Regions from separate parts of the Streptomyces sp. CNT360 genome, predicted to be linked through region 1. Evidence: riboswitches for the same ligand, from Rfam matches in the RefSeq annotation. Region 1 holds a riboswitch; the other holds the start of a gene.
What was found. A riboswitch is a leader RNA that binds a small molecule or an ion and turns the genes downstream of it on or off. The one in region 1 is predicted to bind cyclic di-AMP.
Positions count from the first base shown of each region.

Region 2: it holds a riboswitch for cyclic di-AMP, as region 1 does, so the genes downstream of both, H297_RS0120730 (M23 family metallopeptidase) here and H297_RS0132490 (M23 family metallopeptidase) in region 1, are expected to answer to the same signal.

Region 1 covers NZ_KE384247.1:136,802-140,826, forward strand. Annotated here, with positions in the region: gene H297_RS44780 (serine/threonine protein kinase) at 1-35, shown strand, start outside; gene H297_RS0132480 (DUF4232 domain-containing protein) at 415-1,125, shown strand; gene H297_RS39790 (PP2C family protein-serine/threonine phosphatase) at 1,405-2,568, shown strand; cyclic di-AMP (ydaO/yuaA leader) riboswitch at 2,729-2,890, shown strand; gene H297_RS0132490 (M23 family metallopeptidase) at 2,905-4,025, shown strand, end outside.
Region 2 covers NZ_AUKO01000027.1:105,416-109,440, reverse strand. Annotated here, with positions in the region: gene H297_RS0120740 (GNAT family N-acetyltransferase) at 1-1,192, opposite strand, end outside; gene H297_RS0120735 (HPr family phosphocarrier protein) at 1,319-1,600, shown strand; gene H297_RS0120730 (M23 family metallopeptidase) at 1,860-2,684, opposite strand; cyclic di-AMP (ydaO/yuaA leader) riboswitch at 2,699-2,859, opposite strand; gene H297_RS0120725 (M16 family metallopeptidase) at 3,086-4,025, opposite strand, start outside.

The DNA of each region.
Region 1 (4,025 bases):
GCAGCCTGCGGGTGGCGGCGGCCTCGGGCCACTGACCTGCGGCGTTCTCCCGCATCGCGGTGGCGGACCGGCGCCTCACGGCGGTCGCGCCACGGGGGCAGCACGGGGGCGGGGCGCCCCGTCGCGGACAGGCCGGAAAAAAGTTCCCCGCGAGCGTGAACCTTTTCGCGGGGACGGCCATCCAACCCTGTGACGGCGCAGAATCGCGGGGTGCGGGCTGGTGAGGGCCGGACGCGACACCCCGCAGGCGTGCCGGAGCACTGCGACAGGAAGACGGGAGTGACCGCAGCCATGACACAGCGCCAGGATGCGACAACCGGGAAGACCTGTCAGACGACCGGGAGGACGCGGGGGTGGACGGCGGGCGCGGGCCTTGTGAGGGGGTCCGCCGGGCGCCGTCCGGGCCGCACGAGGGTGGCGCGTGTCGCCGCGGCCGCGACGGCGGTGCTGGCCGCGGGGGCGATGGTGACGGGCTGCGGCGACAAGGACTCGGACGCTTCGGCACCCCACAAGGTCAGCGGCGAGGCGGCACCGGCGACCGGCGGCTCGGACTCGTCCAAGGGCAGCGACAAGGGGGACGAGGGCAAGAGCGACGGGGACGGTTCGCAGGGCGGCGACTCCGGCTCCAAGAAATCCTCCGCCCCCTCGTCCGGCTCCGCGTCCGACGGGGACGACGGCGCGGGCAGCGCCTCCGGTCCGGGTTCCGGCAGCCGCTGCCACACCGGGGACCTGCGGGCCTCGTTCGGCAAGAACCACCCGGGCGCGGGGCAGGAGAACTTCGCTCTCGTGTTCACCAACAAGTCGGGCTCCACCTGCACGGTGCGGGGCTACCCGGGGATGGAGTTCGTCGACGGAGCGGGGGAGCAGGTCTCCTTCGACCCGCACCGGACCGGCGACGAGGTGCGCACGGTCACACTGGCTCCGGGCAAGAGCGCCTGGGCCCCGCTCTCGTTCACCAACCCGGAGATGACCGACGTGCCGACGGTGACGCCGTCCGCGGCGAAGGTCACCCCGCCCGACGAGAAGGCTTCTCTCACCGCCCCGTGGTCGGGCGGCAAGGTGACCAGGACGGGCACGGCCTCCGTCCCCAAGATCGGTCCGCTCGCCCCGGGCACCGGCGGCTGAGCGGCCCCTGACGGGCGGCCGGGAACCCGGCGCCGCCCCACCCCCGCTCCGCGGAGGCACGCCTTGCTGACCACAGCGCGTGCTCCCCGGGCCAGGAGCGAGAGGAGGGAGCGGCGGGTTCCCGGGCCCGATCGGCGGCGTCCGGCTCCGCGGGAGGGTGCCGGACGCCGCCTCCTGCGCGCCCGCGCTCCGCGCCGTCCTCGCGCGCGCTCCTGCCGCCGCCACCCGGACCGACCACCCCCGGGTGCCCGGCGGCGCGGAACGGGTCAGATTGAAAGCGTGCGCAAGAGCTGGGAGGACGTGGCCGGGACGGAGCCGGCCGACGGGTACGAGGACAGCGTGGGGCGGCTGCGGAGCCTGGCCAGGGCGCTCCCCGGCGCGCTGCTCGTCCTCGGCCTGGTCCTGGAACTGGCGACCCCGCCGAACGTCACCGTCTCCGCCCCGTTCGCGGCCGCACCGCTGGCCGCCGCCGCCCTGCTGTCGCTCCGCGGGACCGTCGCCACCGGTATCGCCTCCTTCGGCGCCGTCGTGCTGATCACCTGGCTGCACGACGCGACCGGCCCCGACATCGAACCGCAGGCCCGCTCCGTCACCATCGGCACCGTCGCCGTGCTCGCCGTCGGCGTCAACTACGTGCTGCGGCGCAGCGACGAACAGCTGGCCTCGGCGCGGGTCGTCGCCGAGGCGGTGCAGCTCGCGGTCCTTCCCACCCCGCCCACCCGGGTGGCCGACTTCGCCATCGCGACCCGGTACCGCGCGGCACAGGCCGGCACCCGCGTCGGCGGGGACTTCTACGCCGTGGAGGAGACCCCGTACGGCGTACGGCTGCTCATCGGTGACGTACGCGGCAAAGGTCTCGGCGCCGTCGAGGCCGTCGTCATCGTGGTGGGCGCCTTCCGTGAGGCCGCGGAGCAGGAGGAGAGCCTCTCCGGCGTCGCCGGGCGCCTCGACCGGGCCCTCCAGCGCGAGGGCCGCCGCCAACTCGGTACAGCACGCTTCGAGGGCTTCACGACAGCGGTGCTGGCCGAGATCCCCCTGCGTCAGGACCACTGCGTGGTGCGGATCGTCAACCGCGGCCACCCCGGCCCCGTCCTGCTCCACCGGGGCCGCACGACCCTCCTGGAGCCGACCGAACCGGCGCTCCCGCTCGGCATGACGGAGCTGGGGGTGTGGCCCGACGAGACCGACGAGGTGCCCTTCCCACCCGGCGCACAGCTCCTCCTGTACACCGACGGGCTCTCCGAGGCCCGCAACGCCGACAGGGTCTTCTACGACCCGGCCGCACGCCTGTCCCGCAGCTACTTCGCACACCCCGAGGAGCTGTTGGAGACGGTCCTCATCGACGTCGCCGACCACACCGGGGGCGAGCAGGTCGACGACATGGCGCTGCTGGCCGTCGCCCACGAGTCCGTCCGGCCACCGTCGCTGCCCCGACGTCCTTGACTCCGGGGCAGGGCAATTGTGCGGAACGGCTTGGAAACACGGGTGCTGTTCTATTACCGTCCGATAACACAGCACGATGGGCACGGTCGTCACTGCCGCCACGGAAGGCGGCACCGTGCACCGTCGCCGAATCCCGCATACGGAGCACCAGCCGAGACCACCGACTCACTGGCCCAGCACCGTGGGAACCGGGGAACCACCCCTTCTCGTCAGCATGACGGGGAGGACGGGGTGAATCGGGCGCCCCCGCACGAGGGTGCCCGTAGGAGACCTTCCTGCTCCGAACCCGTCAGCTAACCCGGTAGGCGAGAAGGAAGGAAAGGAGAGCGCCCCGCCGTGGCGTCCAGGTCCCAGGGCACTGCCCCCGAGGTCGTCGGGTACGACCCGCAGTTCCCCAGCGTCGGCTCCCCGCAGTACCCCGGTGTCGGTTCCCCGCACCCCGGCGCCGGCGCCCCCGCTCCAGCTCCGGCCCCCTCGCACACGCCCGCCGCCCCGGCGCGTGCGGTGGCCCCCGTGAACGCGGCGACGGTCCGTACGGACGTGCCGCCCCGCATCCCCGGGGGCGAGCCGGCCCATGAGGGAGCGCCCTGGGAGGAGTGGAACCCCTCCGAGGACGAGGCCACCCGCCCGCTGCGGGGCAAGCACCGGGTCGCCCGGCAGCGGACCGGCGGCGTGGCGCGCGGCGGTGCCGTACTGGGCGTCGGCATGATCGCCGCCGTCGGCGCGGGCGGCATGGCGACGGCACACGACAAGGATCCCGGCGCCGTCTCCGTCCCGGACCTGGACTCCGCCACCGACACCGCCCGCGGCCTGGCCGACCAGCTTTCGGACCTTCCCGACCTCGACGCCGAGGACCTCCCCGGCGTCGGCGGCTTCTTCGCCGACGGCTCCGACAGCTCCGACACCGCCGACGGCTCCGACTCGGTGGACGGCACATCCGCAACCGACGCCTCCCCGGCCGCCGACGGATCGGCCGACGCGGGGGAGGCGTTGCGGGCCCGCATCCTCGCGCAGGCCGACCGGCACCGCTCCGCGGCGGACGCGCAGGCCCGCGAGGAGGCGGCCCGCGAGGCCGCGAGCAGCGCAGCCGCGCAGGCCGCGAAGCGGGCGGCGGCCGAGGAAAGGGCCCGGGCCGAGGCGCACGCCGAACGCCAGCGCGAGGCCGCCGAGGCCGCGGAGGCGGAGAAGCGCAAGGCGGCCGAACGCCGCGCCGAGCGCGCCCGCGGCTACACGGCACCGCTCGCCTCGTACCAGCTCAGCGCGGGCTTCGGCCAGTCCGGCGGCCGGTGGCAGAGCGACCACACCGGCCAGGACTTCGCCGCCCCCAACGGCACCCCCGTCAAGGCGATCCACACCGGCACCGTCCAGCAGGCCGGCTGGGCCGGCTCCTACGGCTACCGCGTCGTGCTGAAGCTGGACGACGGTACGCAACTGTGGTTCTGCCACCTGTCGTCCAT
Region 2 (4,025 bases), on a different contig from region 1:
CGTTGCCGGAGACGTCGGCCCGGTTGCCCGCGGAGACGAAGGAGGAGGGGCCGATGCCGCGCCGGTCGAGCCCGTCGAGCAGGGCGATACCGATGGCGCCGGACTGGGTGAAGACGCCGATCCGGCCGCGTGCGGGCATCCGGATGGAGGGGGTGGCGTTCAGCCGCACGTCGCGGTGGGTGTTGATGAGGCCGAGTGCGCCCGGGCCGATCAGCCGCATGCCGTAGGACCGGGCTTGCCGGACGAGGGCGCGCTGCTGTTCACGGCCGACCCCCTCGGAGAGGACGACGAGCCCTTGGACGGCAGCCTCTCCGCAGGCGTCGATCGCCGGGCGGAGCTGGTCTGCGGGGACCGCGAGGACCGCGAGGTCGACCCGCTCGGGCAGCTCCCGCACCGAGCGGTAGGCGGGTACGCCGGCCAGTTGGTCCGGCCCGCCGGGGCCCAGCGCATGGTTGACGGCGTAGACGTGCCCGGTGAAGCCACCGGTGGTCAGGCTGCCCAGCGCGGCCCGTCCGGCACCGCCCGGGGCGCGGCCGACACCGACGACGGCGACGGCTCCCGGGGCCAGCAGCCGGGCCACCGAGCGGGCCTCGGCCCGCTGTTCACGGGCCCGCATCACCGCCAGCGACCGCTCGGTGGGTTCCAGGTCGAAGGTGAGGTGGACGGAACCGTCTTCGAAGCTGCGCCGCTGGGAGTACCCGGCGTCCGTGAACACCTTGATCATCTTGGTGTTGGCGGGCAGCACCTCGGCGGCGAAGCGGCGGATGCCCCGCTCCCGGGCGACGGCGCCGATGTGCTCCAGGAGAGCCGAGGCCACACCCCTGCCCTGCTGGTCGTCGCGGACCAGGAAGGCGACCTCGGCCTCGTCCGCGGGTTCACTCGCGGGCCGGCCGTGCGCGTCGATGCGGTCGTAGCGGACGGTGGCGATGAACTCTCCGCGGATGGTCGCCGCGAGGCCGACGCGGTCGACGTAGTCGTGGTGTGTGAAGCGGCGCACATCGCGGTCGGACAGCCGGGGGTAGGGCGCGAAGAAGCGGTAGTACTTCGACTCGTCGGACACCTGCTCGTAGAAGCTGACCAGCCGTTCCGCGTCGTGGGGGGCGATCGGCCGGATGTGGGCCGTACCGCCGTCGCGGAGGACGATGTCCGCTTCCCAGTGGGTCGGGTAGGCGCGCTCCTCGGGGCTCGGCATGGGGTCAGCGTACGGCCGTGAGCGCGCTCACGGAGGTCCTCGGCGGTGCGTCGTAGGGTTCGCGGTGCACGCAGACACCCGTGCGAGACTGGTCTAGACAACCTCACCGACTCGAAGGGCAACACCATGGTTGAGCGCCGCGTCACCGTCGGCTGGGCCGAGGGGCTGCACGCCCGCCCCGCCTCCATCTTCGTCCGTGCCGCCTCGGCCGCCGGCGTTCCGGTCACCGTCCGGAAGGGCGAGGGCTCCCCCGTCAACGCGGCTTCCATGCTCGGCGTGCTCGGCCTGGGTGCCGAGGGCGGCGAGGAGATCGTGCTCGCCTCCGAGGCGGAGGACGCCGAGGCGGCCCTCGACCGTCTGGCCAAGCTCGTCTCCGAGGGTCTGGAAGAGCTCCCGGAAACCGTCTGAACCGCCTCGGGCCGACGAGTGGGTCCCCCTGCCGGGCCCGTCCGCGCAGTTCCCGCCCTCGCGGGCACACCGCCGGCGGCGCCCGTGCAGCTTTGGCCCGCGGCGTGCAGAAGGCAGCAACACCACGAGCCCCCGGCTGTCCGGCCGGGGGCTCGTGGTGTGTGGAACTCGTTGACGCGCTTCGAGAAGCACGTCTTCGCCGAGCAGGTGGCCGCGGGTCACGGGCCTGTGGCCCGCTCCCCCGCGACCCGTGCAGGCGTCAGACCTTGAGGCCGTGCTGGCGAAGGTAGGCGACCGGATCCATGTCCGAGCCGTAGTCGGGACCGGTACGGGCCTCGAAGTGCAGGTGCGGACCGGAGGAGTTGCCCGTCGAACCGGACAGCGCGATCTGCTGACCCGCCTTGACGGTCTGCCCGACCGAGACACCGATCGAGTTGAGGTGGCCGTACTGCGTGTACGTGCCGTCCTTGTGCTTGATGACGATGTTGTTGCCGTAGGCACCGCCGTTGCCGGCCTCCACGACCTCACCGGCGGCCACGGAGTGCACCGGGGTGTTCATGCCCGCATGGAAGTCGATACCGGTGTGGCTGCCGGACGACCACATGCCGCCGCCCTGCTTGTAGCCCGTGGAGACGTAGGAGCCCTCGACCGGCAGCACGTACGCGTTGAGCTTGGCGCGCTCGGCCGCCCGAGCCGCCTTCTGCTTCGCCTCGTGCTCCTTCTTCGCCTTCTCGGCAGCCGCCTTGCGCTTGGCCTCGTCGGCCTTCCGCTTGGCCTCTGCCTTGGCCTTGGCGGCCTCCTCCTTGGCGGCGGCCTCGGCCTTGGCCTGCTCCGCCTGGAGAGCCTGGTCGTAGGCCTGCTCGTCGATGGTGTCCGAGATCGGGGCCGCGAGGGCCTGTCGCAGCTCGGGGCTCTGGCGCAGGTTGTTCTGATTCTGCCCGCCGCCGACGGCAGCGAACGCGGGCGAGGCGATGGAACCCACGACACCCACGGTGGCGAGGCCGGCGATGCCCGCCGCCCCCGCTGAAGCTCTGCGGGTCTTGCTCGGGCGCCTGTGCTTCCCGGTGGCACGGGTGAACGCCATAGGGAGGCGTACTCCTTTCCTTCCTTCTCGCCTACCGGGTTAGCTGACGGGTTCGGAGCAGGAAGGTCTCCTACGGGCCGCCTCTCGTCGAGGCCGTCCGATTCACCCCATGGGACAAGGTGGGTCCCCGGTCCCCCTCGGGCGGTTGCCCTCGGGGATTCGGCGATCACCGCCCGTCGGCCGCGGGTGCGGTCACTTCTGACGGACGGCGGCAATGACGCTAAACGGCGTCAACTCCGAGCGGCAAACGAATCCCTGGGTTTGTCATCTTCGCCACACTCCAACTCGCCACAACCGCAACAGAAACGGACATCAAGGAGGGCCCGGAAGGAGCGATTCCTCCTTCCGGGCCCCACTTCTCCCTCACCGTCACGCCGCCTGTGCCGGCGAGCCGGCGGCGGTCAGGAACCGCTGACGACCTTGACCTCGCCGATGCCCAACTCCCGCACCGGCTCGGCGATCTGGGAGGCGTCACCGACCAGCACCGTCACCAGCCGGTCGGCCGGCAGTGCGCTGACCGCGGCCGCCGTGGCCTCCACCGTGCCCGTCTCGGCGAGCTGGGCGTAGACACGGGCCTGGTAGTCGTCCGGCAGGTACTGCTCCACCTGGTCCGCCAGCGTCGAGGCCACCGCTGCCGCCGTCTCGTAGCGCAGCGGTGCGACGCCCACCAGGTTGCGCACCGCGATGTCGCGCTCGTCGTCGGTCAGCCCGTCGGCCGCCAGCACCCGCAGCACCTTCCACAGGTCGGCCAGCGCCGGACCTGTGACATCGGTGGCGACCGAGCCGCTGATGGCCAGCAGCGACGCCCCGCTGCCGTCCTCGGCCGACCGCAGCACCTGCCCGAACGCCCGCACCCCGTAGGTGTAGCCCTTCTCCTCGCGCAGCACCCGGTCCAGCCGGGAGGTGAGGGTGCCGCCCAGGCAGTAGACGCCCAGCAGCTGGGCCGGCCATACCCGGTCGTGCCGGTCCGGGCCGACACGGCCGATCAGCAACTGCGTCTGCACCGCGCCCGGACGGTCCACGACGACGACGCGGCCGGTGTCGTCCGCACTGATCGGCGGCATCGCGCGGGCCTCGGCCGCGGACCCCGTCCAGGCGCCCAGCGTCTCGGCCAGCACCGCGTCCAGGTCCACGCCCTCCAGATCGCCGACCACCACCACGGTGGAGGTCGCGGGCCGCACGTGGGCCTCGTAGAAGGCGCGGACGGCCGCCGTGTCGATGCCGCTCACCGTCTCCTCGGTGCCCTGCCGGGGCCGCGACATCCGCGACGTGGCCGGAAAGAGCTCCTTCGACAGCTCCTTGGCCGCACGGCGGGCCGGGTTGGCCAGCTCGTGCGGGATC